One region of the Lentisalinibacter salinarum genome, then DNA from elsewhere that is predicted to be linked to it. Evidence: riboswitches for the same ligand, from Rfam matches in the RefSeq annotation. Region 1 holds a riboswitch; each other region holds the start of a gene.
What was found. A riboswitch is a leader RNA that binds a small molecule or an ion and turns the genes downstream of it on or off. The one in region 1 is predicted to bind cyclic di-GMP.

Region 1 (9,035 bases):
TCGACTGCGGCTCGCTCGAGGCCGTCGGAGAATCATGTCTTGCGCGCCCTCGCCCCCGTGGACGCCGGTCCTCCGACCGCTGCGAGCGGGTCGCCGTCGAGTCAGTCCGGTGACTTCCCGCGGCGCCCTGCTCTCGGGGGCCATGGTCCTAGAGCCGAACCGGCGCGTTCAATAAGGAGAAGCCCTATCGGTAGATACCCTGATAAGACCGGTCCGGCCCGTGTCCAATGCGAAATCGCAATTCTCACATGCGTACGCGAAGATAGGGTCTGGTATGAAGCGTAACGCGACATACGGGATGGAAGGAGGCAAGGAATGACGAGTCAAAGGAAGAACATCTTCGTATTCGGTCTCGATGACTTTCATCGTGCCGATCTCGAATCGCTCCCGCGGGCGGGCGAGTTCTGCTTCCATCAGTTACTCACATTCGAAGAGGCGACGCGGGCCGACCTGCACCCCACCGACGAGATGCTGCCGAAGGCGCAACGGATACTGGAAGAGTTCGATGGATCGGTCGACGGCGTCATCACCCACTGGGACTTTCCCAGCACGGTCATGACACCGATACTGCGCAAGCGACTGGATCAGCCCGGTCCGAGCGTGGAAGCCGCGCTGATGTGCGAGCACAAGTACTGGTCGCGGGTGGAGCAGAAGCGCGTGGCGCCGGACGTCGTACCTCCCTTCGCGGCGGTGAATCCGTTCGCCGACGAGCCGTTGTCCGATCTGGACCTCGACTTCCCGTTCTGGCTGAAGCCCGTCACCGCTCATTCGTCCAACCTGGGCTTCCTGATCGAGGACCGGAAGGACTTCGAGAAAGCGTTACCGAAGATCCGGGACAACATCCACCTGTTCGGCGAGCCGGTGAATCATCTCATGGGATACGCGGACATACCGGAAGAAATCGAGGGCATCGACGGTTATCACTGCATCGCGGAGGCGATCATCTCAAAGGGCCGTCAGTGCACGCTGGAAGGCTACCGCTACCAGGGCGAATTCGAGATCTACGGCGTCGTCGACACGATCCGCGACCGCCACGTGCAGAGCGTGCTGTCACGCTACCAGTATCCCTCCTCCGTCCCCCGCGACACGCAGGAGCGCATGAAGGAGACGGCCACCGCGATACTGGACGGCTTCGGTTACGACGACGCGCCGTTCAACGTGGAGTTCTACTGGGACCGGGACAGCGACGAACTGGCGCTGCTGGAGATCAACGGCCGCATCTCCCAGTCACACTGCCCGCTGTTCGCGCTGGTGGACGGCGCCTCGCACCAGCAGGTCGTGATCGACCTGGCCCTGGGGGAGCGGCCGCAGCCGCCCCACCGGCAGGGCGACCACAAGGTCGCCGCCAAGTTCATGATGCGCGTCTTCGAGGACGGCGTCGTCGCCCATGCGCCGGGGCCGGGTGACGAGAAGCTGCTGGAGGAGCGTTTCCCGGAGGCACGCTTCGAGTGCCACGTCAGCGACGGGCAGTCGCTCGACGAACTCCCGTTCCAGGACAGCTACAGCTACAACATCGCGGACGTCTACCTGGGCGGCGAGGACCAGCACGAGCTGCTGGAGAAATACGAAGAGACCAAGCAACTCATACCGCTGGAGATCCTGCGCCGCCCCGAGATCATCTGACGGGCCGCCCTACTGGACCGTCTTCGTGGCGGGGGCGGAGTAGTCGCTCTCTACGCCCGAGGTGTTGTAGGACGTCGCCACGAACTCATAGGTGTCCGGCACCAGGTTCTCCACCACGTAAGTCGTCACGCCGGGATTGTCGATGGTCACCGAATTCGGATAGCTGCCGGACGTGGTCCCCCAGTAGATGCGATAGCCCGCCAGATCCGTCAGCGCCGTGCCGTCCGTGTTCTCCGTGGGCGGCGACCAGCTCAGGGTGACCGAGCCCATGGCGATGGCCTCGACCGTGATCGAGAACGCACCGAGGGACGCGGAGGCCTGACCGTCGCTCACGCTGATGACGATGTCGGCGTAGGTGCCGACGTCCCCGGCCTGCGGCGTGCCCGACAGGCGGCCGGTAGCGGCATCGAACGCCGCCCACGCCGGCTTGTTCGTGATCGAGAAGCTGAGGCTGTCGCCGTCCGGATCGGTGGCGCTCGGCGTGAAGCTGTACTGTGTGCCCTCCGTCACCGCCTTCGCCGGGCTGCCGGAGATCACAGGCGCCGAGTTGGTGGCCATGGCCTGCACCGTGATCGTAAAGGCCGGCAGCGACGCCGAGTCCTGGCCGTCGCTGACGCTGATCGCGATATTGCCGTAGGTGCCCGAGTCACCAGTGGCCGGCGTGCCCGCGAGACGGCCGGTCGACGTGTCGAAAGACGCCCAGGACGGCATGTTGGCGATATCGAACACGAGCGCGTCGCCGTCCGCATCGCTCGCGCTCGGCGTGAACTCGTAGGCCGTCCCCTCGTCCACCGACGTGGCGGGGCTGCCGGAGATCACAGGCGCACTATTGCTCACGACCGCACGCACCTCGATGGCGAACGGCCCCAATGCGGCCTGGGCCTCTCCGTCCGTGACGGTAATGGTGATGTCCCCATAGACACCGGCGTCGCCCGGGGCGGGCGTGCCGAAGAGCCGACCGGTGGCGGTATCGAAACTGGACCACGCCGGCATATTCACGATATCGAAGGTCAGCGAATCGCCGTCCGCATCGCTCGCGCTCGGCATGAAGCTGTAGGATGCGCCTTCGCTGACCGTTGCGGGCGGGCTGCCGCCGATGGTCGGCGCCGAGTTGGTCACCAGTTGCCGTACCTCCACCGTGAACGGACCCAGCGAGGCCGTCGCTTCGCCGTCGCTGACCGTGACGGTGATATCGGAATAGGAACCCGCGTCACCGGCGCCGGGCGTTCCGAACAGCTCGCCGGTACCGGCGTCGAAACTCGCCCAGGCCGGACGGTTGGCGATCTCGAAAATGAGGGCATCACCATCGGGATCGGACACGGTCGGTGCGAAACTGTAGCGCTCGCCTTCCGTAACGACCGTCGGCGGGTCGCCACTGATCGTCGGCGGGCTGTTCGTCGACGGCGTGTCGCCGTCGTTCCGTGTGGTGCCGTTCACGGTATCCAGCTCGTCCTGGCTGCCGTCGGCCACGGCGATGATCGTGTTGTCGAGTAACTCCACCGACTCACGGGGCACGATGCCCTCGATCTGTTTCGGCGAGATGCCGGAGTCGAAACCGGAGAGCACCGCCTCGAGATCGTCGAATTCCGGCGCGGGCATCACGGCCTTGGCCGCCGCCAGGCCGATCCGGACCTGCTCCAGCGCTGCGGCGCTCACGGGCACCTCCGCCGTGGTGGCGCCCGCGGCATCGGGCATCACCTGTCGGATGGAATCGTCCATCGGTCCCATGGCGTCGACGCCGTTGACCTGCAGACGGTTGGCGATCGCCTCCAGCAACGTCTGCGTCGCGGCCACCGTCGCCACGGCAGCGATGCGCGCATCCGCCTTCGCGCCGCCGGCGCCGTCGAGCTTCCCGTCGGTGAGATCGGACGCGATCGCCGCCACGACGGCGTCGCCGTCCACCTGGCGGCCCACGGCGACGAGCGAGTCCCGGGTGCGCCGGATAGTCTCGCCCAGCGTCTCGGAAGCCTTCACCATCTCCGCGATGGTGGCAGCGTCCAGTGCCTGGGTCATGACCGGTTCTCCGGTCAGAGTGACGAGACCGCTGTTCAGCTTCGTCGTCACGCGGTTCAGCGCGATGGCGAGGTTCTCTTTCGTCAGACCGCCCGGCAGTTCGGCTGCGAGTTCCGCCGCGAGCGTGCTGAACGGGTTCAGATTCGACACGGTCTTCTTGCCCGGCTCGAGCGCCACGCTCTTCAGCACGAAATCCGGCGCGAGTCCGGTCACCAGGTCGGTACCGCCCTGCGCGTCGATGGACAGCGGATAGTGCTTGCCCTTCGTGCGTACGGTGATGTTGTAGCCCGCGCTGGCATCGCTGGTCATGCCGCCGAGTTCGGTACCGTCCGCGGCGACAATGCGAACGGCCGCGCCGATGATGGGCCCGTCACCCACGCTGCCCGACAGTTCGTGATCGCGCAGGATCTCGCCGGTGGCGCCACCGGGATCGTTCGCAATGGGCTGCTCCGCCACTTCCTCTTCCATGAGACAGCCGCTCAGCGCGAGCGACATCACGGGAAGAATCAGCAGCCTGTTCAGTATTGCTGGCGCGGAATATAGGCGCATAACGGCACTCCTGCCTGTGACGGGCGGGCTATCCGATCAAAAGACGCAGCTTCAGGCTGCGGGGTAATGTCGAATCGAAACGCTGCCGGGGGTCGGCGAACGAGCGCTCTTGTTGTTGGGACGCCGGCATGAGGCCGGTGAGCGCCCTGTTCCTGTTGGCAACCCCGCTGTCTTAGGCTCTCGCCCGTAGACCGGTGGCTTTGCGTCCCGACCTTTCGATCGGTTTGCCCTTTTCAACTAACTCGATTCTCTGTCGTCAGCAGACCTCGTTGTTCGAGACTGTCTGTTGAGGACGAACTTTAGCACCAGTTATGTGGAGCACAACATGTCTCAAAACGCCGACACGTAGATGCCGAAATGCGCTGCGGCGAGTCGCGGTGAATTATGTCGTCTGCGTTTGTGCGCGTCGGTACGAAGCGCGGCGGGAGGAGTATTTTCCATAACAAAAAAAGAAAGGCCCCGCGCGGAGGCGGAGCCTTTGCTCTGCAGAGTTGCGCAGCGATCCTACTTCATGGTGATCTCGCGCATGAGGTACGCGCCGGTGATTTCGCGCATCGCCGGATAATTCTGTACGAGTTGCTCGGAACGCTCTTCCTGCTCCTCGCTCCACTTCGCCATGAACGCGTCATAGCGTTCCTTCGACGGCGCAAGATCCGCGGTCTCCGCGAACTTGATCACCAGAAGTAGATTGAAATCCCCGCTCGCCGCGAGCTGGCTCGAGTAGATGGCGTAGTCCTCGATATGACCGAGCTCCTTAGCGAGGTCGTTGGCGGCCACCCAAGTGTCCCGGATCCCTTCCAGGTAGGCATCCATCATGTTCGGCTTCACCTTGATCGCCGAGATCTGATAGACGGAGTCGCTGATATCGTAGTCTTTCCAGGGCTCCAGTTCGGCCATCGCCGAGGACGAAAAGGCCAGCAGAACGGCGATTGCCGACAGTCGGATAATGCGCATGATTCTCTCCCTTGTTTCTTCGTTGTTGCGCTTGTCGTCCGGTCCGCGACTGCAGGCCGGATGCGCAGAGAATAGCACGGTCGGAAAAATCGTTGGCAGGACGCACCGCTAGATCGACCGCAGACTGTCCCGTGTACGCAGCCGCGCGTCGCGACGCACCTGCGCCGAACGGTAGCGGCGTTTCTCGTCGTCGGTCTCCGGCAGCACGTCGGGCACGGCCGTGGGCCGGCCCGCCTCGTCGAGACCGACGAAGGTAAGGTACGCGGAGACGACGTGCCGGACCTCGCCGCTGCGGCTGTTCTCGGCCACGACGCGCACGCCGATTTCCATCGAGGTATTCCAGGCACGATTGACGGAGGCCTTCACCAGCAGCGTCTCGCCGGTGCGCGCAGGAGACAGGAAGTTGAGGCTGTCCACCGCGGCGGTGACGCAGGTGGTGCCGCTGTGGCGCTCCGCCACGATGAGGGCCGTGCGGTCGCACAGGGCCATCACCAGCCCGCCGAATACCGTCTGCTCCGCATTCAGGTCGTTGGGAAATATCTTGTAGACGTTCTGCTCGACGGCGGAATGCGAAGGTGCTCGACCGGGCATGCTCATGGTCTCTCCCTCTTCGATCTGTCCAGTGCCAGGACGACGAGACGCCGCATTATCCGTTGCCCGAGACCTTCGGGTGATCCCAGTTCCAGCCGTTCCAGGTGATCCTCGTACCGGCGAGAGTCGTCGGAGCGGCCGGAGCCCATCGCCGCGAGCGTCATGCGCAGCCGATCCGGCAGCCGGGCGGTGGCGCCCTCGAGCCACGTGAGCGCCCCGGCGAGTTCCTGCTCGACGGTCGTCAGGTCGGTGCCATGGGGATAAGCCGGAAAATACGGCGCCACGTCGGGAGCGTCGAAGATCGATTGGAGCGCTTCGGGTGTATTCAGCCGGGCATCGGCGGAAACCGCGTGATCGGCCGGCACCTTGCCCGCCGTTCTTGCGGACGACAGCAACTCGTCCTGGAACGCGGAATCCGCGATGTCCAGCATCCGGGCGATCACCTCCCGGTCGGGTCGGCCGCGGGTCGCGGCGATCCCGTATTCGCTGACGAACACGTCCCGGTAATGACGCGGCACCGTCGCATGAGGGTAAGACCAGCGGATGTTGGACTGCGGCCTGCCGTCGTGCAGGCGCCGCGCGCGCAGCATGAGTACGGAGAGTCCGTCCGGCAGCGCCTGGGCCATACTGACGAAGTCGAACTGCCCGCCTACGCCGCTCACCACACGCCCCCCCTCGAGTCCGTCGGATACGGCGGCTCCCAGCAGGGTGGCCATCATGGTCTCGTTGATGAAGCGGGCGTCCCGGCGCTGGCGCCGCTTTCGTTCCTCGTCACCGTACAGCGTGTTCACCCGGGAGATGCCGGTCATGTTGATGAGGCGGCGCCGGTCCTCCGGCAACTGCCGCAGTGCCTCGTAGAATGCCGAGGAGCCGAGGAAGAAACCGCCATGCAACACGGTCTCGTCCCCGGCGTCCGCGGGTCGTCGCAGGATGTCCCGCTCGAACAGCGAGTAGAGGGCGTCGCTCATCAGCTCGCTGGATCCGTACAGCCCCTCGCGGAACCGTCCCGTCTCGATCGGCAGTGCGGCGCGCCGGGGCGATGCGCTGCCGCCGGGCAGCCTATCCAGCACGGCACGGAACAGGTCCGGCTGCTCGTTGCGCAGCGCCAGGCAATGGGCCACCGCATCGCTCAGCGAGCCGATGCCGAGCTGGACGGTGCCCCCGTCGGGCACGAGGCTAGCCACGTGCATCCCGGTGGCGTAGTCGGCCGCCTCGACGGGCCGATTCGGCAATCCGAACAGCGGGAACTCCCACTCCGGCGCATCCAGGACGAAGTCGAATACGTCCGCCGGCACCTCCGCGTCGCCGGTCATGTATGGCAGGCGGCGGTTGACCTGCGCGACCATCGCGACCTCCCGGCCGGCCGCCTTCGCCTCCCTGAAGGCCGGCAGGAGATCCAGCGAGATCTCCGGATTGCAGCTCAGGCTGTAGCTGCCGGGGCTCTCCGGGCGCGCGGAGACCAACTGCCCCACCACGTTCACGCCCAGCCGCATGAGCTCGGTGACAACCTGGCTGTAATTGATGCTGGTGTAGGACTGCTGCGCAGACGGAGTATCCAGATACGCCCCTGGCCGGAAGTAAAACTCCCGCACCTCGATGTTCGGCGGCAGCGTGCCGGCGCGGATCGCCTGCGCGTAGTGCAACGAGGGCCAGCCCGCGTATAGTCGCTCGACCAGCGGTGCCAGGAAACGCTGCTCCAGATCACCGTGCGCACGCGGGACCTCCAGCGTCAGCGCGGTGAAGATCGTGAGCCGGATCGACGAATCCGACGCCGCGCGCTCGTACAGGGCATTGGCGACGTGGACCGCCTTGCCCAGCCCGACCGGCAGCCCCAGTACGATGTGGCGGCCCACCCGCGCGATGATCGCGTCCGCGAGCGTCCGCGGTTCCTGCCAGGCGGCCCTCACGGGCGGCACCGCGGGTGGCGGCCCGGGCGGCAGCGCGCAAGAGGACGACGTTGACGAGAGTACTGATGTCGCATAATGGTCCGCATCGGTCCGGGATTCTGTCGCGAACAATAACGCCAGACGCCATTCAAACACATGCGGGTCACCCGAAACCCGCCGGAGGAATCGATGCAAACGCGCCCGAGCAGCACCTCAATCGCCGCCACCACCGTTCCCGGCCGGCTCGGTATGGCCGTCCTGGCCGTCCTCGCCGTTCTGGCCGTCGGCGCCGCGGTCCCGGCCGCAGCCGAAGTGCCTCCGATCGCGCGCGAGGCTTTCGCCAACATGCCCCGGGTCACCGGTGAATGGGCGTTCACGCGCACGCGCGAGGACAACGACGGCAGCCGGGTAGAGCGATTCGATCCGGCCGCCGACCCGAAATGGCAGCTGGTATCCGTCGACGGCCGCGAGCCTACGCAGGACGAGCTCCGCGACTATGCCGAGGAAATCGAGCAGCGCCTGGCCCGCGAAGAGGGCCGGCCCGGCGACAACGATTTCGCCGGCCTGGCGGCGGAAGACGGATGGGAGCTGCTCGAGGAAGACGACCAGCGGGTCACGTGGCGCTTCCGCCCGGCGGCGGGCGCGACGGACCGGGAAGGTATGGCGAAGCACCTGCGGGGCGAGATGACCATCCTGAAGTCGGTCCCTTACGTCGAGTCCTTCCGCCTCTACAGCGACGAGCCGTTCCGCGCCAAAGTCATCGCGAAGATCGAGCGGTTCAACACGCGGATCGAGATGATACGACTGGACCGGCGGGCCTACATGCCCGCCCGGGTCACGACCGAGGTGCGGGGAAGCGCCGCATTCGGCCTCAAGAGCATCGAGCGTGACATCCTCCTGACCTACGCCGATTTTCGCTATGCCGGCGGCACTCCCGGCGCGCCCGCCGCCAGCGGCGGCGGGCGCTGACGCTGGCATCGCAGGGCGCCCGGCGCTAGCCTGCCCGACAGGTACAGCGGGAGAAAACGGATGGCGAAAGACCTGTTCGACCTGACCGGCAAGGTGGTACTCGTCACCGGCGGCAACGGCGGCATCGGTTTGGGTATGGCGGAGGGCTGCGCCCGCCAGGGCGCCGACGTGGTGATCTGGGGGCGCAACGAAGACAAGAATGCGTCGGCCGCGGAGCTGCTGTCTGCCGCCGGCGTCCGTGTGTTGACCGACGTGATCGACGTCGCCGAGGAGACCGCCGTGGCCGCCGGCGTGCGACGGATTACCGAACAATTGGGCCGGCTGGACGCGGCGATCGCCAACGCCGGCATGGGCATCCCGCGTCGCGATCTGTTCGAGATCACGGCCGCCGATTTCGAGCGCATCGAGGCGGTCAACGTGCACGGCGTCTTCTTCACGCTGCGCGAGGCA
Region 2 (9,035 bases), on a different contig from region 1:
AGCCGCAGTTCACGAGGTCCTTCAGCACGTCGTCCGCGGTGATCTCGAGCTTCGTATCCACCCGGCCGAGCTTCATGTCGCTGATGCGCTGGATGGACTCCATCACGGCCACCGCGTCCTCCTGGGCCAGCAGGCCGACCAGCTTGCCGGTATCCACCAGGCCGGTCACGTCGCTCGCCCGGTCGACCTTGGTCGGCCGGATCGACTGGTCCATCAGCATCGAGGGCGCCATCGAGTTGCCGCCGGAATCCGACGAGCGCGAGCCGATCAGCGTCAGCAGCTCGCCGTCGGCGCCCGCCCGCGCGATGCCGTACATCGGGTTGTGCGGGTTGTTGCCGGTGTCGTTCTCCGAGCGCGCGGGGATCACGCAGCCGTTGATGTTGGCCATGGTGGACGGCGACAGGTGCATCATCATGCCGCGCAGGAACGCGCTGTCGGAGTGGAAGGCGAGCCCCAGGTCGGTGTTGATGAAGTCATTGGTGCCGGTCTGCGGATTGGTGACCGGCGGAATCATGTCGCCGGGCAGGCCGAGCTTGGCGTAGCCCTCGGTGGACAGGAAGTCGAGCTGACCGCCCTCCTTGCCGACCAGTACGTTCGAGCCGGCCATGTTGGCACCGCCCGCCAGATCGAAGCCGATGAACGGGATCTTTCCCGCCCCCTGCACGGCGATGCCGCAGGACTGCGTCAGCGCCTGCAGATCCGGGCTCAGCGCTGCGTAGGCGGCCCTGGGGTTGGCGAACAGGCTCATCACGCCCGAGCCCATCAGCGTGCCCGTGCCGGCGATGAAACCCTGGGAGAGCAACTGTCGACGGGTGATCGGGCGCGGATGATCCGGGTGGCGGATCGGGGCGTCGGGATCGATGGGTCCGTACTTCTTGGCCATGGTTGTTGCCTCGATTCAAACTTCGTCGGTTACTGGATCGTCAGCGTGGCGCTGCCGATGATCGCGGCACAGGTCGCCTTGGCGACGGTCTCCGTGCGGCCCGGCTCGCAGCTGCCGCCGCAGACGGTCAGCCGGTCGATCAGGCTGTTCAGCTCGGCCTTCACGTCGTCCGGATGCGGCTGGCTTACGACATTGGTGTTGTTGATCCGCGTGATCAGCGGATCCAGCAGCTGGTCGCGTGCGGCCGGGGTGCCGTAAGCCGTCGTCACTGCTGCGTCGAAATTGAAGCCCGGGAACACCTGGGCGCGCAGCCCGGTGTCCTCGACCAGCGCGTTGCAGTACTCGATGGCGAGCTGGGACACGCCCACCTGCTGCGAGGACGAGAACGCGCCGAAGCTCTCCACCGTAGGCAGCTGCTGCTTCACGGTCTCGAAGGTCTGCACCACGTCCGGATGGGTCATGGGTACGCCGGTGATCTGGGACATCGACGCGTTCAGCTCGTCGAAGACCCGCACCCCCACGTCCGGCGACGGCTCGCGGTCGGTCGCGGCCGGCGTGAGCGGCGTCGGCTCGGTACGGACGTTGGTGTTTGCGCCGAGCACTTCGAAGGTCAGGAAGAACTCGTCCGACTCGGGGCCCTTCTGCAGCTCGATGATCGTGCCCACGTCCGCCAGCGGCTGGCCGAGGTCGGCGGTGGCCGCGTCGCTCGACAGTGTCGTGGAGACCGTCTTGTAGGCCTGTCCCGCGACGGGCTCGCCGCCGTTCAGGCCGATGCGCATGCCTTCCAGTGCGATGCCGCTCCAGGTGGCCGTATCGTCCAGACTGATGAAGTGGGGCTTGGTGAACAGATACGAGTAGCTGTCGAACTGCGCCACTTCGAACAGGACGTAGGCCTCGGGAACGTCGATCAGGTGGCTCACGCCGAACAGCAGGAAGAATTTCTCGCCGACGCCGACGTCGAAGTTCTGCACGATCTGCTCCGGCGTCAGCGTCCGGTTGTGGATGGCCACCATGCGGAACGTACCGGCGAACTGCCGGTCGCCCGACACCTCGTTGCCGAGGACGAAGGCGAAGGTGTCGTCCCAGTCGGCGATGCTGCCGCCCGTGCCGAGCGGGTCCATGTCGTCGGTGGGCACGCCGTTCACGTAGATGCTGCGGCCCTCCACCGGGTCGAAGTTTGCGACGACGTGCTGCAGGGTCGCCTGCAGGTCCTCGTCGGCGGCGGAGGTGGTCAGCACCGGGTCACCGTTGCCGTCGGTGGCATCCGAGCGGTTGAAGAAGTCGTAGCTGTACAGGGTCTGGCCGAGCGTGAAGTTGCGCGCGGTGGTGCCGGCGGAATAGCTGACGATCCGGGACTCCTCCTGGACGACGTTGGCGGGCACCACCCAGGCCTCGATCGCGTACTCGCCGGTGCCCTTTATCAGGTCGTGCAGCTTGCGGCTCGCCGTGGTCGTACCCTGGGCCTTGCCCTCGCGCAGCGCGATGCCCCAGCCGCCGACCCAGTTGTAGGCGCCGCTGATGGTGAGGTTCAGCGCCGGCTCGACGCCGCTGGTGTCGAAAGCGGTGTCGCCCTGGCCGGTCTTGAACTCCCACAGCGCGATCACGTTGCGCTCGTAGCGATTGCCGCCGGAGGCGACGATGCCGTCGGTCAGTGCCAGCGCGCGGCTGAGAACGAAATCGGGGTCGACCTCGGTGGGCATCACCTGATTGGCGAAAGCCTCCACGGCCGACTGCATCTGCGCCGCGTTCGCTGCGCAGTCGCTCCAGCAGTTGTGGAACTCGCTCGCCAGGCGCACGACGAAGCGCGAGGCCGCTGGGTCGTCCAGATTGATTTTCGACTTCGCGGCATCGTAGGCGGCCGCCACGTCGGCCTCAGCGAAGAACGGCGACTGCGACGTGGCCGCGGCGCTGGTGTGGCAGCCGGCGCAGTACTCGGTGAGGACGGGGTGCACGGTCTGCCCGAACAGCGCGCCGGCGTCGTCCGGGAAGCTCTTGCTGGCGCCGGGCTGCTTCTCCACCGGTGCTTCCAGCTCGATGTTCTTGCCGCCGCCCGCGGCGTCGCCGGCCCAGTTGCCGATCCAGGTCGTCAGGATCTCGCCGCAGACTGCGTCGCTGGATTCCCAGCAGTTATGGCCGCCTGCCACCTTCGTCACCATGCGGGAGTCGGCCGGCGAGGTCAGATCGACGATGGCGTTCGCCTCCTCGTAGGCCAGGTTGACGTCGTCGGTGCGGGCGAAGGTGGGCGCCTGGCCGCCAGTGCCGTGACAGGCGCCGCAGCGGTTGTCCGGACGCACGTTGTCCCAGACCTCGATCTTGAACGACTGCACATCGTCGGTGGCGGGCGCCGGGCCCGTGTAGTCGGGCGACGGCGTGACGCTCGTCACCGGATTCTCCTCGACGTCGGCGCCGCTGGAGCAGCCGGCCAGCGCGGCGGCGGCTGCGAGAGCGACGACGAGGCGAGCGCGGGCGGGCAGAGAGACCCTGTTGTTTCTATCCATGATTGCCGACCTCCTCATTCGCCCATGCAGTGCACGGCGGTCTCGGCGAACACCGTCTTCATGCGGTACTGATCGGCGCGGAATACGCCGGTGATCCTGTCGAGGGCCGCCCGGTCGGCCGCATCCTGTGGCAGGCGGAAGCACACGGCCTCGAACACCTTCTTCACCTGACATTCGGCGAAGACGTCGCTCGCGCCGAACTCCTGGCCGAGGGACTTGGCGCCGTTGCCGCTGCCCGGCAGCGACGGATCCCAGCCGAGGCTGGCATTGCGCCCCTCCCGCCAGTAGTTGTCCCAGCGGTCGTCGGGCGTGCGGAAGCCGAACGGGAAGTTGGCATCGTTATTGAAGTACTTGGGATGCACCTGACCCTCGGTGTACTCGATGCGGCCGGTGTCCGGGTCGAAGTCGTAGTAGGCGTAGGCCTGCGCCAGCGGATCCATGCCCGCGTGGCATTCCACGCAGTTGTTCAGGAAGACGCGGCTGTCGCCGCCCGGGCTGCGCGAGACGTCCTGGCGGATGCGGTCCGGCGAGCGCGAGCCGTCCTTGACCTGCTCCAGGTCGTTGCACATGTGATTCATCAGCGTGAAACGGAACATCGCCCGGTTGGTGCCGGCGATGAAGAAGGCCTCGGCGGCGGCGCGGCTGGTGACCACGCCGGCGGTGGCGGAGGCCGGCAGCTCCGTGACCGCGGACTGGCTGGTCTGCACCAGCGTGGTCTTCAGATCGATGCCCTGTTCCTCCATGGCCTCGTAATGGGCGTTGTCGGACATGGAGTAGGGAGGCAGCCCGAGACCGCTGTCGCCGACGTAGAGGATGTCGGCGGAGAGCACGGTATTGAACGGCACGTCGTCGCGGATCATGCCGATGACCGTGGCGGTGTAGTCGTTCAGCGGCGCGAACACCGTCTGCTCCCGGTTCGTCCAGGGCGTCACGAAGTTCTTCAGCGTCACGTTGTAGAAGGCGCTGTTCTCCATGGCCGTCTCCGCGGCCGCGATGGGGTTGCCGGCGAGAATGTCGGCTTCCATGTCGGCCAGCACCTGCTCGGTGGGGGGCACGCCCGCGAGACGGTCGTGGAGCCGTTTCGCCTGTTCCCGCGGACCCGCTTCGGCCGTGGCGACCAGCGCGAGCGCGAGGCAGGCGATGGCGAGTAGGGCGCGGCGCGGAAGCGCGTGCGCGAACTGCTTCTGTACGTTCATGGGTACGTTCATGACGATCCTGCTCATACGTTTCCGTCTTCCCTTACTGCCAGGGGGCGAAGACCGTCGGGAGCGGAGGACGTGTCCGCGCGGACCATCCGTGCTGATCGTCAGCTTTCACTCGTGGCAGCTTCGCCGTCCTGGACGTGAGTCCGTAGACCGCTGGCTTTGCGTCCCCGCCTTTCGACGGGTTTGCCCTTTTCAGAAGCCCTGCGTGCGCATCGCGCTATTCAAAGCGTCCGATGCTCGCAGATCGCCGACAGGGCCACCGTGACTCCATTCACAAGTCCCGTGGTCTCCCGGGACTCCCGCCACGCGTGCTCCCCCGCGGCCGGCTACTGTTGCGGGCAGACGGTTGCAAGCCGCGTGCCAGATCACGACTCGGGTCACAGGAAAAGCCGTTTCGAATACAGAACAACGGGTTGCGTTTGATCGGGGCGGCGGCGCCGGGCCGGCATATGTCAACCACTTGTCGGCGGAAATCGACACTTTGTCGGCGACCGGAGGACAACCCCCTGATTCGGCGGGCGTTTCGGCTTGTCGCGAATCCACGACAACGTGCGTCCGGGTGACGGCCCTCGCGTCACCTCGCAGCCGATATTACGAGGCCATCGGTGCGCTTTCTCTGTCGGCGAATTTCCACATTACGCGCGTCCCGGAACGCTCCCTATACTGCGCCGCTCGTTATTCATCAGAGCCGCCAGGACGTGCGCGCGACGAACTCCATGGATTTGTGATCTTGTTAACAGAATGCAGTGAGGCCCCTCTCCACCATTGGTCACGGCTGGTCGCGAGCCTTCCAGCCGCGTGTCGGAAGACCGGCGGTGCAGGGCGCCTGCAGCATTCCCGCAGTGATCGCAGGAGTGCGTCGCGTGACGGCTGCAGGAAAGAGGATGTCCCATGAACAGCACGATGCAGACAGTTACCCGGAGGACGCCGGCAAGGGCGGCTCTCGTCGCCGTCGCCTGCACGCTGGTGGCCGCCGCGGGCTGCGGCGGCGGCGGCAGCGGCGAAGGCCGCATCGGCTTCGGCAGCGGGCAGGATCCCGACCCCGTCGTACTCGACTTCCCCATCGCCTACGTGAAGCGGCCGGTCCCGGTCGACGACAACGGTGACCCGACCGACTTCGACGTGCGCGAGCCGGTGACCTTCGACATCGGCGCCGATCTGTACGTGCGCGACCGCGCCTCGCCCAGCACAGCGGACGTCAACGTCACCGGGGAGATCACCGAAGGCCTGGGCGACGTCCGCGACCTGGAGATATCGCGCGACGGCACGAAGGTGCTGTTCGCGATGCGGGCGCAGTTCATCGAGGGCGCCGACGAGGAGGATCAGCCGACCTGGAACGTGTGGGAGTACGACATCCCGGGCGAGACGCTGCGGCGGATCATCGCCTCGGACATCGTCGCGGAGTCGGGCCACGACCTCGCGCCTGCGTACCTTCCCGACGGGCGCATCATCTTCTCCTCCACGCGCCAGCGCCAGTCCGGCGCCGTGCTGCTGGACGAAGGCAAGCCTCAGTTCGCGGCCCTCGACGAGGACCGCAACGTGCCGGCGCTGGTGCTGCACGTCATGAACGCGGACGGCACCGAGATCCGGCAGGTCAGTTTCAATCAGAGTCACGATCTGGATCCGGCGGTGCTCTCCAACGGCCAGGTGGTGTTCAGCCGCTGGGACAACGCGCCGGGCAACGACGGCATCCATCTCTACCGCATGAACCCTGATGGAGCCGCGCTCGAACTGCTGTACGGCGCCAACAGCCACGACACCGGCAGCGGCGGCGAGCCCGTGCAGTTCCTGCGCCCCCGCGAGCTGCCGAACGGCAACGTCATGGCCCTGCTGCGCCCCTTCGACGGCGCCGGGGGCGGCGGCGACATCATCGAGATCGACGTCGCCAATTACATCGAGAACACCCAGCCGAACCGGGACAACATCGGCGTGCTGTCCGGCCCGGCGCAGACCGCGGCCACCATCAACGAGGTGCTGATCGACACCGATACGCCCTCGCCGGGCGGTCGCTACAACTCCGTGTTCCCGCTGCGCGACGGCACAGAGCGGCTGCTGGTGAGCTGGAGCCAGTGCCGCCTGCAGGATCCGGTCGATCTCAGGATCGTGCCGTGCACCGACGACAACCTGGCGGACGCGGCACTCGTCGAGGCGCCGCCGCTCTACGGCGTCTGGATCTACGACCGCAGCGATGAGACCCAGCAGCCGGTCGTCGCGCCCGAAGAGGGTTTCATGTACACGGACATCGTCGCCGCGGAGCCGGGCACCGGCACGCCGCCGGTGATCTTCGATGATTCCGAGCCGTTCACCCTGGACCCGGACATCGCGGCCGAGGGCGCGGCTGTGATCCACATCCGCAGCGTCTACGACGTCGCCGGCGAGGACGTCTCGGGCGCGGGCATCGACGTGCTCGCCGACCCGGCCCAGACGACCGCGGCCGACCGGCCGGCGCGCTTCCTGCGGGTGGTGAAGGCCGTCTCCATCCCGGACGAGGACGTACGCGACTTCGACAACAGCGCCTTCGGCGTCTCCGCAGGCCAGGGCATGCGCGAGATCGTGGGTTACGCGGAAGTGGAGCCCGACGGCTCGGTGATGATCAAGGTCCCGGCCAACGTGGCCCTCGGCGTCAGCGTGCTCGACGGTGAAGGTCGGCGCATCGGGCCGCGGCACAACAACTGGCTGCAGCTGCGGCCCGGCCAGCTGCTGGAGTGCTCCGGCTGCCACGACCCGTCGAGCGGCGAGTCCCACGGCCGCGCGGACGCGTATCCCGTGCTGAACGAGGGCGCCGAGGTGACCGGGCAGCCGTTCCCCAACACCGACCCGACCCTGTTCGCCGACGTGGGCGAGACCATGGCCGAGGTGCGGGCGCGCACCAGCTGCGCCACCGATTGCGCCGCCATCGAGCCTTCTCTGGATATCGTCTACCAGGACGTCTGGACCGACGAGGCCGCCGCCGGCCGGGCGAAGGACGAGCCGTTCGCATGGCGCTACGGCCCCACGGTGGTGCCCGACGAGTCCGGCCTGGACACCCTGGCGCCGGCCACGCCCGACTGTATCGGCGACTGGAGCGCGACCTGCCGGGCGGTGATCAACTACGAGGCCCACATCCATCCGCTGTGGTCGAAGCCGCGGATCGTGGACGTGGACCAGGATGGCATCCCCGAGGCCGACAATACCTGCATCACCTGCCACACCCGCACCGATGCCATGGGCCAGCTGAAGGTGCCCGACGGGCAGCTCGAGCTGACCGACGGCGCGTCTCCCGACGAACCCGATCACTTCAACGCCTACCGGGAGCTGCTGGCCGACGACAACGAGCAGGTGCTCGACATGGGTGCCCTCGTGGACCTGCTGGTGGAGGTGGGTATCGACCCGGACACCGGCGATCCCATCCTCGAGCCGGTGACCGTGCCGTCCAGCATGAGTACGGCAGGCGCCAATGCGTCCGGTCGCTTCTTCGACCGGTTCGCAACCGGCGGCAGCCACGCGGGCTGGCTCACCCCGGCCGAGCTGAAGCTCCTGTCGGAATGGCTGGACATCGGCGCCCAGTACTACAACAACCCGTTCGACGCGCCGGAGAACTGATGCCATGCGGTCCCTGGCGGTAGTGTTCGCCCTGTTCCTCTGCTGCGTGCTCGCGACGGACGCGCAAGCAGAGGAGCGCTACCGTCAGGTCACCGTGGCTGAGCCGTATCTGGAGATGCACACCGGGCCGGGGCGGGGCTATCCCGTGTTCAACGTGGTGGAGCGCGGTGACGCCGTCGAGTTGCTGAAGCGGCGCACCGAGTGGTTCAAGGTGCGCGATACGCGCGGCCGCGAGGGCTGGGTGCACGAGCGAGAGATGCTGATGACGCTGGACGAGGCCGGCGCGCCCACCGAGTTCGAGACGGCCGGCCGGGAGGAGTATCTCGTGCGGCGCTGGGAATCCGGCGGGCTCACCGGCGACTTCGGCGGCGCCAACGTCATCAGCGGCTACCTGGGCTATTCGTTCACGCCGAACCTGGCGCTGGAGCTGTGGGGCACCCAGTTGCTCGGCAATTTCTCCGACGGCTGGATGGCCAACGTGAGCATCGTGCACCAGACCTGGCCGCACTGGCGCGTCTCCCCGTTTTTCACCCTCGGCACCGGCGTGCTGCGCATCGAACCGGTGGCCACCCTGGTGCAGCCGAGCGACCGTACCGATCAGACCGCCCACGTGGGCGTCGGCGTACGGGCCTGGGTGACGAGACGTTTTATTTTTCGCGCCGAATACAAAAGTTATGTCGTATTCACCAGCCGCGACGAGAATGAGGAAATCGAAGAATGGAAAGTCGGATTCGGGTTCTTTTTCTGACCGGGCTCGCTTTCGCCCTGAGCGGCTGCGGCAGCCTGCCATTCATGGGCGGCGACGAGCCGGACGATGCGGTCGCCGAGGTGCCGGAGCAGGTGATCGAACCCGAGGTGGAGCGCCGC
Region 3 (9,035 bases), 360 kb from region 1:
TGGCGCTGCTGATCCTGGCCTATCACGACATCTATTTCCGGCCCGACGACGGCTCCTGGCCGCGCATCGACGGGCCCGCGATGCTGCGACGCATCCGCGAGGCACTGCGCCCGGGCGGCATCCTCGGCGTGGTCGACCACGCGGGCAGCCCGGACATCACGATCGCGGAGGTCGGCCGGCTGCACCGCATCGACGAGGCGAGACTGGTGCGCGAGATCGAGGCCGCCGGATTCGAGCTGGTAGAGCGCAGCGATGTCCTCCGCAACCCGGAGGACACGCGCCTCTCGCCCATGTACGACCCGCAGATACGCGGCCGCACGGACCGCCTCGTACTGAAATTCCGCAAGCCCGAATGAGGGGAGCCGTGATGCCGCCGGGATGTGACCCGGTTCACGACGGCCGGCCGGCCGGACGCCCTACACTTGGTGTTTTCCGTCCCAGGAGCACGACGCTGTACCCGGATCCGCATATCGTCAGCTCTCTTATCGCGGGCGCGGCTTTCGCCGCCGCGTTCCTGCTTACGAGCAAGTGCTGGCTCGTTGCGGGCGGGCTGCTGCGCCGGCCCTCGCACCTGGGCGAACGCATACGCACCGAGCCGGGTGACGATTTCCGCCGCCAGCTCCGGGATACCGACGTCCAGGCTGCCACACACCTGGCCGCGGCATTCGTCCTGCTGAGCGTCTTCGTGGCGCTGTTCTTCGCCGGCACGGAACGCTGGTGGACCGACCTGCACCCCTGGGCCTGGTGGCTGGTGTCGCTGTTCCTGGCGGCGGTCGCCGCCTACGAGGTGCGCGTGCTCCTCGGTATCCTGCAGACCAGGCGCCGGGCGGCACGTTCGCTGGATGCCCATATCGCCACGGCACAGCGGCTCGAGTACGTGGCGGCGCGGGGAAACTATCTGTTCCACTGCGTACCCGTCGGCGACGATCGTATCGATCACATCGTGCTCGGCACGAACGGCCTGTATGCCGTGCACGTGATCGACAGGCCGCCGACCGGCGACCGCACGGCGAGCCTGCAGGCGGGCAGCGTCGTGTTCGGGGCCGAAGGCGGCGAACGGCATGAGCTCAAGGACTGGCGGGGCGCGGTGAGGCGGCTCACCCGGGAGCTCGAGGCCGGGCTCGGCCGCGCACTCACCGTCCGCTCGGTGATCGTCGTGCCCGGTTGGGAAGTCTCGGCAGCGGAGGATCGTGACACGCTGCTCGTGCACCAGTCCGCGCTGACGATGATGACCGGCTGGCGGGACCAGCGAGCCTTCCTCCTCGATGAGGAGGTGGCGGACCTGGAGCGCCTCCTGACGGAGCGCGTGAGCGCCTGAACCCGGCCGGGCTCCCGCCCGCAGCTAGCGCGGGCCCAGCAGCATCCGCGCCTCCAGCCCGGTGTGCTTCCATGAGCGCCAGGCGACGAGGAAGAACGCCTGCATCAGGATGGCGAAGTTCCACTCGATCACATTCTCGGCCTGATCCGGGTCGGGCAGGATGGCTTTCAGCACCACGTTCGTGAGCCCCATCGCGAGCATGCCCGCACACAGCCAGAGGATGATGAGTGCGTGCAGCCGGATGCGCCGGTCGTCCCGCGTCGCCGCGCTGGCCAGCATGTCCCGGGCGGTGAGCAGCTGGGACAGTGCGGTGAAGGCGAAGAAGACGTAGATGCCGTAGCGGCGCATCAGCCGCTGGAAGTCGCCCTCGGTGCCGAGGAAGGTCACGTACACGCCGAGGAACACGGCGCCGATCACGCCGAGCCACAGGATCACGGCGCCGCGTGGCTCCGGCTCGCCGCGAAGCAGGTTCAGCCAGCGATGGTTGATGATCCAGAACAGGATCAGGGCCGCAGCCGTCGGCAGCATCACCAGACGGAACAGGTAGATGGCCGGCGGGTTGCGCCCGGCGGCGCTGACCGAGGTGCAGCCCTCCAGGTAGGGGATGCAGTTCGGGATGGTCTGTGCCTGGATGCTGATCACGAGGCAGAGATTGACCACCACGATCGGCAGCACGCCGACCAGCAGGGCGGGCAGCGTGACCGGGTCGGGGCGACCGTAACGGCTGGTGTCCATAGTGCTCATAGTGCGTGCATGGTAAGGATGGTTGCCGGCGGGCGAAAGCCGCGCCCGTCAATCCCGGGGCGGGCTCCGCCGCAGGGACTTGACCGTCCCGCGGCGCTTCTTCTCGTCCACACGCCGCCGCTTTGCCGCCGGCCCGGGCCGGGTGGGGATGCGGGGCTTGCGGGAGACGCTCGCGAGGCGCACGAGCTCGCGCAAGCGCTGGACGGCCTCGCGCCGGTTCTGCCGCTGGCTGCGGTGTTCCCTCGCCTTGATGACGAGCACGCCCTCGTTGCTGATGCGCTGGTCGCCGAGATCAAGCAACCGCCGCTTGACGTTGCCGGGCAGCGACGAGGCGGGAATGTCCAGCCGCAGATGGATGGCGGTGGACTGCTTGTTCACGGCCTGGCCGCCGGCACCGGCGGCGCGCACGGCACTCATCTCCAGTTCGTCGTCGGGCAGTACGATGTTCTCCGTCAGTCTGACCATGTGGCATCGGGCCTCAGAGGTAAGGCGAGAACAGCCAGGCGATGGCGTCCCGGAACCGGACCGGCACCGAGCGGTCGGCGATCTCCCGATAGCCGACCGCCCGGGAGCGGGCCCGGGTCACTTCCATGTGTTCTATCATGCTGCGCGCGAAACTCGAATCGAAAATCTCGACGGCCAGCTCGAAGTTCAGCCGCAGGCTCCTCGGGTCGACGTTGGCCGTACCTATCTGACAATAGTCATCGTCGATGAGGAAAAGTTTCGTGTGGACGAAGGGTCCCGGCTGGTAATACACATGCACGCCCCACTGCAGCAATTCCAGCAGCGAGTTGCGCGTGGCCCAGTGCATGTAGATCAGGTTGTTCTTCGCCGGCAGGATGACATTCACCTCGATGCCGCGGATGGCGGCGGCCTGGAGCAGGGCCACCTGTTCACGGGAGGGCAGGAAGTAGGGCGTCATGAGCCAGACGCTGCGCTTGGCGTCGGCGATGGCGCCCTGCATCACCAGGGCGATGCGGTCCAGGTCCTCGTTGGGTCCGTCGGTGATCACCCGGCAGCGCTTTCGCCCCGGCGCGACGGACCAGTCGGCCTCCGGCGTCTCCTCCGGCGGCTCGCCGGTAGCGAAGAGCCAGTCGTCCCAGAACGCGTCGGCCAGCTGGCGCACCACAGGGCCTTCCAGCCGGAAGTGCATGTCCACGACCCGGCGGCGGCCGTCCGCACCGACGATGTGACGGTCGCCGATGTTCATGCCGCCCGTGTAGCCCACGCGGCCGTCGACGACCAGGATCTTGCGGTGGGTCCTGAGATTCAGGTGCAGGGTCGGCGGCAGCAGGCGCGGCGGCAGGAAGCGGGCCACCGGCAGTCCGCGGCGGTCCAGAAGCCGGCTGATGCGCGGCCAGGAGTAGAGCTCGCCGATGCCGTCCACCAGCACCCGGACGGAGACGCCCCGGTCCTGCGCGGCCGCCAGAGCGTCAACGAAGCGGCGGCCGGTGACGTTGTTCTCGAAGATGTAGCTGGAGAGCAGCACCTGACGTTCGGCGGTGCGGATGCTCTCCAGCATCGCGGGATAGGCTTCCTCGCCGTTGTGCAGGGCGCTGACGCTGTTGCCCTCGAGCAGCGGACGCAGGGAGACGACGGCACCGATATGGCCGCGCCCCGGTTCGTGCTCGGCCAGGTCCTCCTGGGTGATGATGTCGCCGCTCTCGTAACCGATGCGGAAATGGCCGCCGCGCAGCTTCTTCGCCCGTGTGCGCACCCGGTTGATACCGAACATGTAGTAGCCGAGCGGACCGAGGAACGGGATCGCGAGACAGACCACCATCCAGCCGAGCGCCGAACGGGGATCGCGCTTGTACAGCAGGGCGTGTATGGCTCCGATGACCGCCAGCAGGCCGTGGAGGGCGACGGCGAGCCAGCGGAGGAGCAGGTCGGGGAGCTCCATGGCAGCATTCTCGCCCGCCCGGACAACGCGGGCAACGTGGCGGCCGGATTCAGACTACGCCGTAGGCCAGCATGGCCTCCGCCACCTTGCGGAATCCGGCCCGATTGGCGGCGTCGATATAGTCGATGCCGCCGTCATCTTCCATCTCGTGGGTGCACTTGTCGTGGATGTCGCGCATGATCTCCTTCAGCCGCCGGTCCACCTCGTTGCGCGGCCAGCTGACCCGGGCGACGTTCTGGGTCTGCTCCAGCCCGCTGACCGCCACGCCGCCGGCATTGGCGGCCTTGCCCGGCGCGAACAGCACCCGATGCTCGCGGAAGCATTCGATGGCCTCTTCGGTGCAGGGCATGTTCGCCCCTTCCACGACCGCCATCAGCCCGTGGTCCACCAGCGCTCCGGCAGCCTCCGCGCCGATCTCGTTCTGTGTGGCGCAGGGCATGGCGACGTCGCAGGGCATGCCCCACGGCGCCTCGCCCTCCGTGTATGCGACCCCGCCGATCCTGCCGTCGAGCTCCGCGAGGCGACCCCGCGCGCGGAACTTCAGCTCCTTGATCTCCTCGAGAGCCTCGGCCTCGAGGCCGGCTTCGCAGCGGATGTGGCCGTGGGAGTCGCTGAGGGTGACCACCTTCGCGCCTTCCTGGATGGCCTTCTCGGCTGCATACAAAGCGACGTTGCCGGCGCCGCTGATGGCGATGCGTTTGCCCTCCAGGGATTCGTCGGCGCGCTCCAGCATGTTGCGCAGGAAGTACACCGCACCGTAGCCGGTCGCCTCCTTGCGCACCGCACTGCCGCCGTAAGACAGGCCCTTGCCGGTCAGCACCCCCTCGAACTCGTTGGTCAGGCGCATGTACTGGCCGAACATGTAGCCGATCTCGCGGCCGCCGACGCCGATGTCTCCCGCCGGTACGTCCACGTCCGGACCGATGTGGCGGAAGAGCTCGGTCATGAAACTCTGGCAGAACCGCATCACCTCCCGATCCGACTTACCCTTCGGGTTGAAATTGGAGCCGCCCTTGCCGCCACCCATCGGCAGACCCGTGAGGCTGTTCTTGAAGGTCTGCTCGAAGCCGAGGAACTTCAACACGCTCTGGTTCACCGTCTTGTGGAAACGCAACCCGCCCTTGTACGGGCCGATCGCGCGGTTGAACTGCACGCGCCAGGCGCGGTTCACGTGCACGTTGCCGTTGTCGTCCTCCCAGGTCACGCGGAAAACGATGATCCGGTCCGGCTCCGTCATGCGTTCGAGTATGCGTTCCTGGCGGTAGGCGCTGTTGGCGTGGACCAGCGGCATCACGGAGCGGGCGAGTTCACAGACGGCCTGGATGAACTCGGGCTCGTGGGCGTTGCGCTTCTCCAGTCCCTGCATGAACGCCTTCAGCATCCTTTCCGGCTTCGCACTTTCCATTGTCCGGCCTCCACCTCCCGGTTACTTGACGGCTGCGCTAACGCGGTACTATACCAACAGGAACACCGATACGCGGCGGGAGCCGGGACAGGGAGGACGTTATGAACATGGACAAGAGCTGGCCACGAGGCGTGCTGGTCGCAGCAGTCACACTGGTCCTCGCAGGCTGTGCCAGCAGCCCGCGGGAAGCGAAGCCCACCGATGTCGCCGCCGACGATCCGGAGGCGGTCCGTTGCGTGCAGCTGATACGCGTCGACCGCACGAAAGTCGTCGACGACGAGAATATCTTCTTCTACATGAAGAACGGCACGGTCTATCGCAATCAGCTGCCGCGCGCCTGCCCGGGACTCTCCCGCGAAGAGCGTTTCATGTACAAGGTGCCCACCGGCCGCCTGTGCGATCTCGATATCATCACGGTGCTGACCGATTTTGCCGGTGGACTTAGGCCGGCGGCCGGTTGCGGTCTCGGCAAATTCCATCCGGTGGATCCGGAAGAGGCCGACGAGCTGATCGAAATCCTGCAGCGGGACGAATAGGCGGCCTCAGCCCGGCGCCTCCGTCGGCGGCGCCTCGGCGTCGTCGGAGAGCCGGAAAGGCTGCGGATGCTCCGAGAATATCTGTTCCATTATGCGGGTCTCACGGTCCTCGATGGCATGCAGGAATTCCTCTGCGCCGCCCATGGCACGGAAGGCCCTGAAACCGTCTTCCAGGAAGTCGTGCAGCGCGCCGAAGCCCGCCAGATGGGCCGGGCCGTGGGCCATGCGCACGAGGGTATAGATCATCGGCAGTTTGACGAGGCGCTCCAGGTCCCGGCCGGCCTCCAGGATGAATCCGATCTGGCGCTCGCGGTCGTCCCGGCGGCCCACCTTGCGGTACGCCTCCGCGTAGCTCTGCTCGTCGATCGTGGTGCCGGCGCCGAGCTGCCGGGTCATCTCGCCGTCGAGTTCCTGGCTCAGCACCTCCAGCTGCACGGCCATGCGCATCGACTCCTGAGCCTGGGCGGGCAGCATGCGCTTCAGGATGGGCGAGGCACGTTCGAGCTGGGTGTCGCGGGGCAGGTAGTCCTTGTCGGTGTAGAGCTCTTCGAGGAAGAACTCGACGCCGGGGCGGTAGCGTTCCCGCTCCTGCAGGTCCGCATAGGTCTGCTCCAGGCGGCCTGCCTGCCAGCGCTGCAGCGCCTGGAGTTCGTCCTGGAGGCCGGGATCCTCGCTGAACTGCGCACGCAGACTGCGGTTGCGCACCAGCAGCTCGTCCAGGCTCATCCGGCTGATTTCTTCTCCGCTCATGTCTCCGATATGGCGCCGCCGGCGCCTCGCTCAACCGCGCGCATTGTCCCGGTTTTACCCGGACCTTGCCAATGGCGGCGTGGCGTTGGCTTCAGAATGGCTTTGTCGCGCCCAGGAAGGCCACGGAAGCAATGCCGATCCAGTACACGTAGGCCATGCCGCGGCCGATAGCGAGCTCTGACGCCAGCCGTTGCTCCAGCGCCGGATTCGGGCCCTTCTCGGCAAGCTCGCGGAAGATCGGTACCCAGTGGCGCATGATAAAGCGAAGGCCGAGGCCGATCACCAGCAGCAGGCTGTAGATGAGCACCTTGGTGGAGTACCAGTCCGCGCGGAAGGGCCAGTCCGTCAGGTATGACCAGACAGCGGCCAGGAACAGCGCGGGGATGACGACGTAGCGGACGGCCTCGTCGATCCTGGTCAGCCGCAGTCCCCGGTCGGTGTCCCGGTAGACGAATGCCGACCAGGTGAGCGACAGCCACGCGAAGGCGACGATCCACACGAGCCACAGCCAGCCGCCGCCGTAATCGTGCACACCCAGGTTGAACCCCATGTGCAGACCGAGAGGCAGCAGCAGGATGATGCCCGTACGGGCGAGGATATCGATCCGGTAGGCGGTCTCCATGTGCCGCCGGCGCTCGTCCAGTGAGAGTTTCGGATTCGCCACGTTGTAAGACGTCTGGAAGACGCCCCATTCACCGCCCAGCCAGTAGACCATCGCAAGGATGTGGATCCAGCGCAGGACGGACTCCGGATTGATGTACATCGCTCTCCCCGAATTTTTGTTCCCGGACTCTTGGCGGTAACCCACGGCATTTAAGCAGCAACGGGGAGGGCCCGGCATAGTGGCAAACCGAAGACGCGAGCCCCGGCAAACGGACATCGGCCGGGCTGTATTTGCGCGGCGATTTGACATCATGCCGTGCCGGAACGTGTCGGGCTCTGCCCACGATTGACAGTCTGTCGGCCCCGTGCGACGCTCGGCGTTCGTTTGAAAAGGGCACACCGTTCGAAAGGGCGGGTCGCAAAGCCACCGGTCCCCGGCCGTCGCCGGGACAGCGGAGCTGCCAGACGGAAGCGCGATGCGGCGTCCTGCCGCACCACGCCCACCCGGGCCATCCTCCGCTCATTCTCGTGCCGGGACCTGTGACCCGCAACGTGCCGCAGCCCGTTGGCGGGAGCGGTCCCGCGGAGGAACGACACCGATGAGAGACGCAGTCAGTCACGACCGGGTCCGCGACTGGATCCATGGCGATCACGGCAATGGTCGATCGGTCACACCACGGCGCGCCGCCCGCCGCACGCCGGCCCCGCCGGTGGCCAGGCCCGAAAGTCCGGAGGCGCTGCGCGATCTGTTGCGGACGGGCTCGGGCCTGCCGGCACCGCTCCGCCCGATGGGCGCCGGCAGCGCGTCCACTCCCTGCTCGGTGGCCGAAGGGGGTACGGTGATCGATATGACAGGCCTCGACGGCGTCCTCGAGGTCGGCGACGAGCACGTCACCGTGCAGGCCGGGCTTCGATTGCAGCGTCTCGCCGACGAACTGGCGGGCTACGGGCTGGAACTCGCCGGCGGACACGACCTGATGGGTCGAACGGTCGGCGGGGCGGTGGCCGGCGCCTGCATCGGTCCGGGCACCGGCGTCGGCACCCGCCTGTTCTCCAGCCAGGTCGTCAGCATGAAGGTGGTCACGCCCGAGGGCGGCGAACTCACGGTGGACGCCTCCCGTCCCCACCTGCTGGACATGTTCCGGCTGAGCTACGGCCTGCTGGGCGTCATCCACGAGGTGACGCTGCGGGTGCGGCCCATGAGTCCTTTCACGATCCGGCGGCGGCGCTGCAGCACGGCCGAGCTCGCGGCCGTCTCCGGCCGGCTGCTGGGATCGAAGCTGGGTCTGCGCTTCTACCTGCTGCCATTCCGCGATCAGGTGTATCTCGAGCTACGGCGCAACGGCGACGAAGACACCCACGTCAACCGCCTGCTGTGGAAAATCAAGGACTGGGGCGAGAGCACGATCCTGCCGGCGATGACGAACTCCATGTCCTGGATCGTGCCGATCCCCGCTCTGCGCTACGGCATGATCGACCGCATCAACGGAGCGGGTCAGACGCTGTTCAGCGCCCCCGTCCACGCCGGCAGCGCGGCGGTGGAGCAGGGCGGAGCCCGTCCGGGGGGGCGGGGCGGACGCCGGCTCGCCTGTTCCAGCTGGTGCTTCCCGGCGGCCGAGTTTCCGCTGATCGTGCAGGCCTACCGGGAATTCTGTCGCGACTACTACGCCCGCACCCGGTTCCGCTGCGACATGCCCACCGTCGGCTACCGGCTCGCCCGGGACCGCAGCGCTTTGCTGTCGCCCTCGTTCGACGGACCGGTGTTCGTGCTGCGGG
Region 4 (4,395 bases), on a different contig from region 1:
CAAGACTGGGCTTAGCAAAACTAGTGAGCAGGATCCAATAGAAACCTGCCTCGCAACGTTTTTAAAGGCCTATCACGCCCTCAGAGCGCAGAGGACTTTATCTGCCACTTGCCGAGCTAAATCGATCCTCTCAGATTCCGGGACTTCGTCGATAACCATATTCTCTGAGTATTTTTGGTCCTTGTTATACATAGGCAGGGCATCAAATTGGATCGTGTTTTCAGCGCCGAAGATGTTCTTCATCATTCTGCCATGGCAATGCATGAAACAACCATCTATCACAATCACTTTATCGGCTTTCTTTGCCCAGTTTGCCATTGCCGAATGTGGTGCTGTAATCATCTCGCCATGGCATCCTCGACTATATGGCTCCTCTTTCGCCACCATGTGAGCTGCGATCCGAGCAATTTCTCCGCGAAAGCATCCTCCCGCGCATGAAATAACGGGAATCCGCTTCTTAGCGATCATTTCTTTCCCGACAACCTCACCAAGTGGACATACTGGTTTCGCAGCGTCCACCTCAAGGCCAATTTTTCGCTGTAAATTCATAATTTATCCTCGGCTTTCCATCGAGTGGCCTACGTTTACCCTCATCTCTTCTTCCAGTCTCAGCCTGAGCTTACAGCCACTTATTTCTGGAGGTTGTTAAACCGAGCATTTCAGCAACTCAGTGATCGGGCAGGCTCCAGCAATCGTGATATATACACCACCCAATATAATGAGTCCGGCAAGTAGGAATGCCCAGATTGCGAGTGCCATCCCAAATGTCTTAGTCACGCCGTTGGACTTTGACGATGCAAAAAGGACGAAGTAACCAGCAATCGTCCAAAATGTTGCGGGAAGAAAACTGAAAAATAAGCACATGTCAGCTCGCCTCTATCGATTGCGCGTCTTCGGTTTGCTCATTTGCGGTGACTCGAGCGAGATTGTTTAGCTCGACAGTCAACGGAAATCCGAACTTTAGATTCGCATTCGTAATTCCAACCAACTGCATCCCCAAGATGACATCGCAATTGATGTCCGCGAGGGTTTGCTCGACGGTATATCTTGCCGATTCGCATCCCATGACCAGAGCAGCCTCATATTTTTCGGCCTGCTTCAACAATCGGGTTCGCTGGCCTCTCGTCCAAAGACAAGTCGCAGGGCACGGGAGGTAGCTGGTAAAGACGCCAGTTTCGATCCCGTCGTGCTCAAGAGACTTACGGGTCTCGCCTACATAGTCTTCGTAGGCGGGTGTCTTAATGCCATGCTTGAAGAATTCGATGAAGGGCAAGTTTTCGTCACTTGCCAGACTGACAGGCGGGCAAATCGGGCATGAGACAATAAGCACGGACCTATAAGCTTGAAGCTTGTTAGAAAGATCCAATGGCTCCAGGTGAAGAGGCATAAGTAACCGCCTTGGCGGTGAGCAGATACGAGAAAATTGATCGCCGCTTGGACCAACTGCCTCGGCAGCCCGGCGATCTTGGGTCCCTCGGGAAGTCAGCAATGGCTTCTCGGAGGAAGCGAGGACCCGTGGCTTTGCGTCACTAGCTTTCGCCAGGTTTGCCTTTATCGCAAGTACTAGTTTCTCGCTTTTTTCTTGACAGTCAATTCTGGGATTTGCCTAGCGTCCGCTTCGAGTCGATAAGCGACCCTAGCGGATTCAAGAACGTGGGCTACGCGCGGCCAGAGGCCGAAAGGTCGGTTTCCGGCCAGACGCGGCTATTGGCGCGAAGGAACAAATGGCGCAATAAGAAGACCAACGCCAATGCCGATCAGGATAGACGCTACGAAAGTCAGAGCTGAGGTTTGTAGAAAAATCAGCCCGGTGCCGAGTCCGGCCAGCGTTCCCCCACCGATCACCCAAGTGCTCTTGTCGGTACGTGTAGCCATAGATGTCACCTCTATTCTGATTTGGCGACTTGCCGCCAGCGGAAGATGCATGGGTTGACTAAGCCCAGCGCCGCTCTGTCAACGCCTAACGCTCCTCTATCTCGAGCAGGTGATCAATAGGGGATACTCGCAAGAGGTAGGCGCAGCTTAATGACTCGTCAGGGTATCCGGGGCGCTCGATCAGAACCGTCGGCCCGGCCAATCTACAACACAAGACCTACCTTTAGCGGTCTGGACGACCGGTCCTCCCCCCGGTGCCCACCAGCACAATATTGCCGGGACGAGGATACGGCATTTGGCTGCGAGATACGGTGAAGCTCGGTTAACCAAACGTCCGCTTCGGGTCGATAAGCGACCCTAATTTGAGCCGGTCCTCGGTCTAAAGCGCCTCACAGACCGAAAGGTCGCTTTCCGGCCAGAAGCGGAAAAAAAGCCCCGCACTGGGCGGGGCTATCGAACACGGTGAACAGAACGCTTCTTAAGCCGTCTGGCGTCTGCGGGCAAAACCCATGCCGAGAAGGCCAGCACCTAGGAGGGCAAGGGTTCCGGGTTCGGGCACCTTGTTGATGCGAATGTTATCCAATGCGAATTGGAAGGGAAGTCCGTCCGAACCGTTGTCCCTCGTATAGATCCGCGCAGACACGATATCGGCGCAAAATCCGTCGCAGCCATACCCTCGGAATCCGAAAATGCCGTCTGTCCAGGCGCCGACCGTAAACGCGCCGCCGCCCGCGTAGACGACATCAACCAGGAACAAGAAAGTCTCTTCGAGGTAGTCCTCACCAAGCGAGAAACCCAAAAGGTCGAAGGCTCCCCCGCATGTCATCGTGATATCGCTACCGAAGATGTGAGTCGTACCGTTATCGCTACCATCCACACCGTTTTCCGTGCCGGCAAAACTGTCGCCGGCGACAAAATCGCATCCTCCCGATGTGACCGAGTAGCCACCAAAGGCGAAATCAACTGCTGGATCAGTTCCTCCTGGCCTCGGCAGCGCAACTCCCGGATCTTCGAAATCGATAGTGATCTCGTCCGCGGTCGCCGTCATCGGTGATAGCGAGACAGCCACAATGGCTAGACAGGTGCTTCTTATTCGGTTCATGCGGCTCTCCCAAGTGGCTGCATCTGAGGTACAGAGCTCCCCGAGCAAATTCTATACCAAATCGTCAATATTCTGACTTTACAGAGGGTTGAGTCTGCCCCTGCGCCGCGCGTTTTGTAGATATGTAAAGAAAGCTGACGATACTTGGCAGCTTGTATCTATTGCGCCAATAGAAAATCTCGTCCGCTTCGGGTCGATAGGCGACCCTAATTTGAGCCGGTCTTGGCTCTATGGCGCCTCACAGACCGAGGGGTCGGTTTCCGGCCAAGAGCGGGCGGTCGAAGTTGAGGCTAATAATCGGATCCGCAGCAAAAATTTGCTTCGGTCACACCAATGCCGTACCGCTCTTCGTACACCTGCTGGTACCTTCTTGGGTAGCGGTTGTAGGCTTCGCACTTTTCTGCGCTTTTTCCTCTCAGGGTCCACCTATCGCCCAAGAACGGGTGAAACTCTTCGTCGCTAAAACTCCAATAATAAGTTCGACCGTTCGCATAGATCCTGAAATGTGGATCTCTCAATTTACCTTCGCGAGGGTTGGGGACTCTATCCTTCACGGCCTTCTCTAGCATCCTCCCGACGTCTAGCTGTTCCGCCGACGTCACAAAGATATTCTGCGTATCGTCATAGATACACGCATTTTCGTGATCGGGAATGTCCTTTAGCGCCGCAGAGACTGCTTCCTCGAATCCAGGCTCGTACCAGAATTTCGCGATCGGCGTAAACCAGACCGGTAGAAAAAGCCACAATGTGCCGACTGCTGCTAGCCCTACTGCGGCAATCGCCAGTTTGGCAAGTAGCCTGAGAATCTCACGCATTCCGGAAGACGGCTTCGGGTCGACTCCGCAAATCATACCTCAGAGCGCCGCTAGGGTCGCTTTGCGGCCAGAAGGAGCCGCTGGGGTCAATCCCAAGAGACGGAGATATCTGTCCGATGCTTTCCCAGATCGGTGAGAAGCTGAGAAAGAGCTTCCGCATCTTTGGGGAGTTTCTCGCGCAGTTTTGACAATCCGTGGAAACGCAATTGAGATGGTAGATCGCTTAACTGCGGATCAGTCATGCAGTCCCAGCACGCGTCCCAGTTCTTACCCCACCAATCTGGAAACGACATTTCTTCAGCAAGAATCGCGAAAAGCTCATTCTTCGACGACGCATTTGAAAGATCAATCGTACGATTCGTCGTCATTGCGCGAATGTCGCATTTGAGTCAGCAGCGGAAAGTATAGCCTGATCCTGGCAACTGTCGCCTCGCGGCCAGAAGCGCTCGCAACTTGCTCCGAATCAGATGGAGTCGTTTCGCCGATGAGCATCAACCAGTGCGTTGAACATCTTCTCTGACGACGACGTTTTTGATGCCCGTGGACGGCTAAGAAACACAGCCACTGCTGCGCCAATGATTGGGATCAGCCATATCGCAAGGT

Region 2: linked by a shared signal. The riboswitch ahead of ACJMKZ_RS05570 (hypothetical protein) and the one ahead of ACJMKZ_RS12605 (putative Ig domain-containing protein) in region 1 are both predicted to bind cyclic di-GMP.
Region 3: linked by a shared signal. The riboswitch ahead of ACJMKZ_RS10900 (FAD-binding oxidoreductase) and the one ahead of ACJMKZ_RS12605 (putative Ig domain-containing protein) in region 1 are both predicted to bind cyclic di-GMP.
Region 4: linked by a shared signal. The riboswitch ahead of ACJMKZ_RS17755 (hypothetical protein) and the one ahead of ACJMKZ_RS12605 (putative Ig domain-containing protein) in region 1 are both predicted to bind cyclic di-GMP.

What each region holds. Positions count from the first base shown of each region.
Region 1 is NZ_JAPDRH010000003.1:440,981-450,015, forward strand. Features, by position in the region: gene ACJMKZ_RS12600 (ATP-grasp domain-containing protein) at 316-1,623, shown strand; gene ACJMKZ_RS12605 (putative Ig domain-containing protein) at 1,633-4,185, opposite strand; cyclic di-GMP riboswitch class I at 4,340-4,424, opposite strand; gene ACJMKZ_RS12610 (hypothetical protein) at 4,690-5,139, opposite strand; gene ACJMKZ_RS12615 (acyl-CoA thioesterase) at 5,248-5,736, opposite strand; gene ACJMKZ_RS12620 (acetyl-CoA hydrolase/transferase C-terminal domain-containing protein) at 5,733-7,637, opposite strand; gene ACJMKZ_RS12625 (hypothetical protein) at 7,806-8,585, shown strand; gene ACJMKZ_RS12630 (SDR family NAD(P)-dependent oxidoreductase) at 8,646-9,035, shown strand, end outside.
Region 2 is NZ_JAPDRH010000002.1:548,604-557,638, reverse strand. Features, by position in the region: gene ACJMKZ_RS05580 (hypothetical protein) at 1-883, opposite strand, end outside; gene ACJMKZ_RS05575 (LamG domain-containing protein) at 913-3,381, opposite strand; gene ACJMKZ_RS05570 (hypothetical protein) at 3,396-4,577, opposite strand; cyclic di-GMP riboswitch class I at 4,700-4,784, opposite strand; gene ACJMKZ_RS05565 (HzsA-related protein) at 5,478-8,168, shown strand; gene ACJMKZ_RS05560 (SH3 domain-containing protein) at 8,173-8,916, shown strand; gene ACJMKZ_RS05555 (outer membrane beta-barrel domain-containing protein) at 8,886-9,035, shown strand, end outside.
Region 3 is NZ_JAPDRH010000003.1:84,261-93,295, forward strand. Features, by position in the region: gene ACJMKZ_RS10855 (class I SAM-dependent methyltransferase) at 1-356, shown strand, start outside; gene ACJMKZ_RS10860 (hypothetical protein) at 368-1,318, shown strand; gene ACJMKZ_RS10865 (hypothetical protein) at 1,343-2,062, opposite strand; gene arfB (alternative ribosome rescue aminoacyl-tRNA hydrolase ArfB) at 2,111-2,527, opposite strand; gene ACJMKZ_RS10875 (phospholipase D-like domain-containing protein) at 2,541-3,965, opposite strand; gene gdhA (NADP-specific glutamate dehydrogenase) at 4,015-5,370, opposite strand; gene ACJMKZ_RS10885 (DUF6491 family protein) at 5,472-5,906, shown strand; gene ACJMKZ_RS10890 (FFLEELY motif protein) at 5,913-6,656, opposite strand; gene ACJMKZ_RS10895 (hypothetical protein) at 6,748-7,419, opposite strand; cyclic di-GMP riboswitch class I at 7,643-7,725, shown strand; gene ACJMKZ_RS10900 (FAD-binding oxidoreductase) at 7,859-9,035, shown strand, end outside.
Region 4 is NZ_JAPDRH010000004.1:475,147-479,541, forward strand. Features, by position in the region: gene ACJMKZ_RS17750 (putative zinc-binding protein) at 73-549, opposite strand; gene ACJMKZ_RS17755 (hypothetical protein) at 866-1,273, opposite strand; cyclic di-GMP riboswitch class I at 1,448-1,560, opposite strand; gene ACJMKZ_RS17760 (hypothetical protein) at 1,705-1,875, opposite strand; gene ACJMKZ_RS17765 (PEP-CTERM sorting domain-containing protein) at 2,354-2,977, opposite strand; gene ACJMKZ_RS17770 (hypothetical protein) at 3,268-3,792, opposite strand; gene ACJMKZ_RS17775 (barstar family protein) at 3,879-4,160, opposite strand; partial or broken gene ACJMKZ_RS17780 (hypothetical protein) at 4,256-4,395, opposite strand, start outside.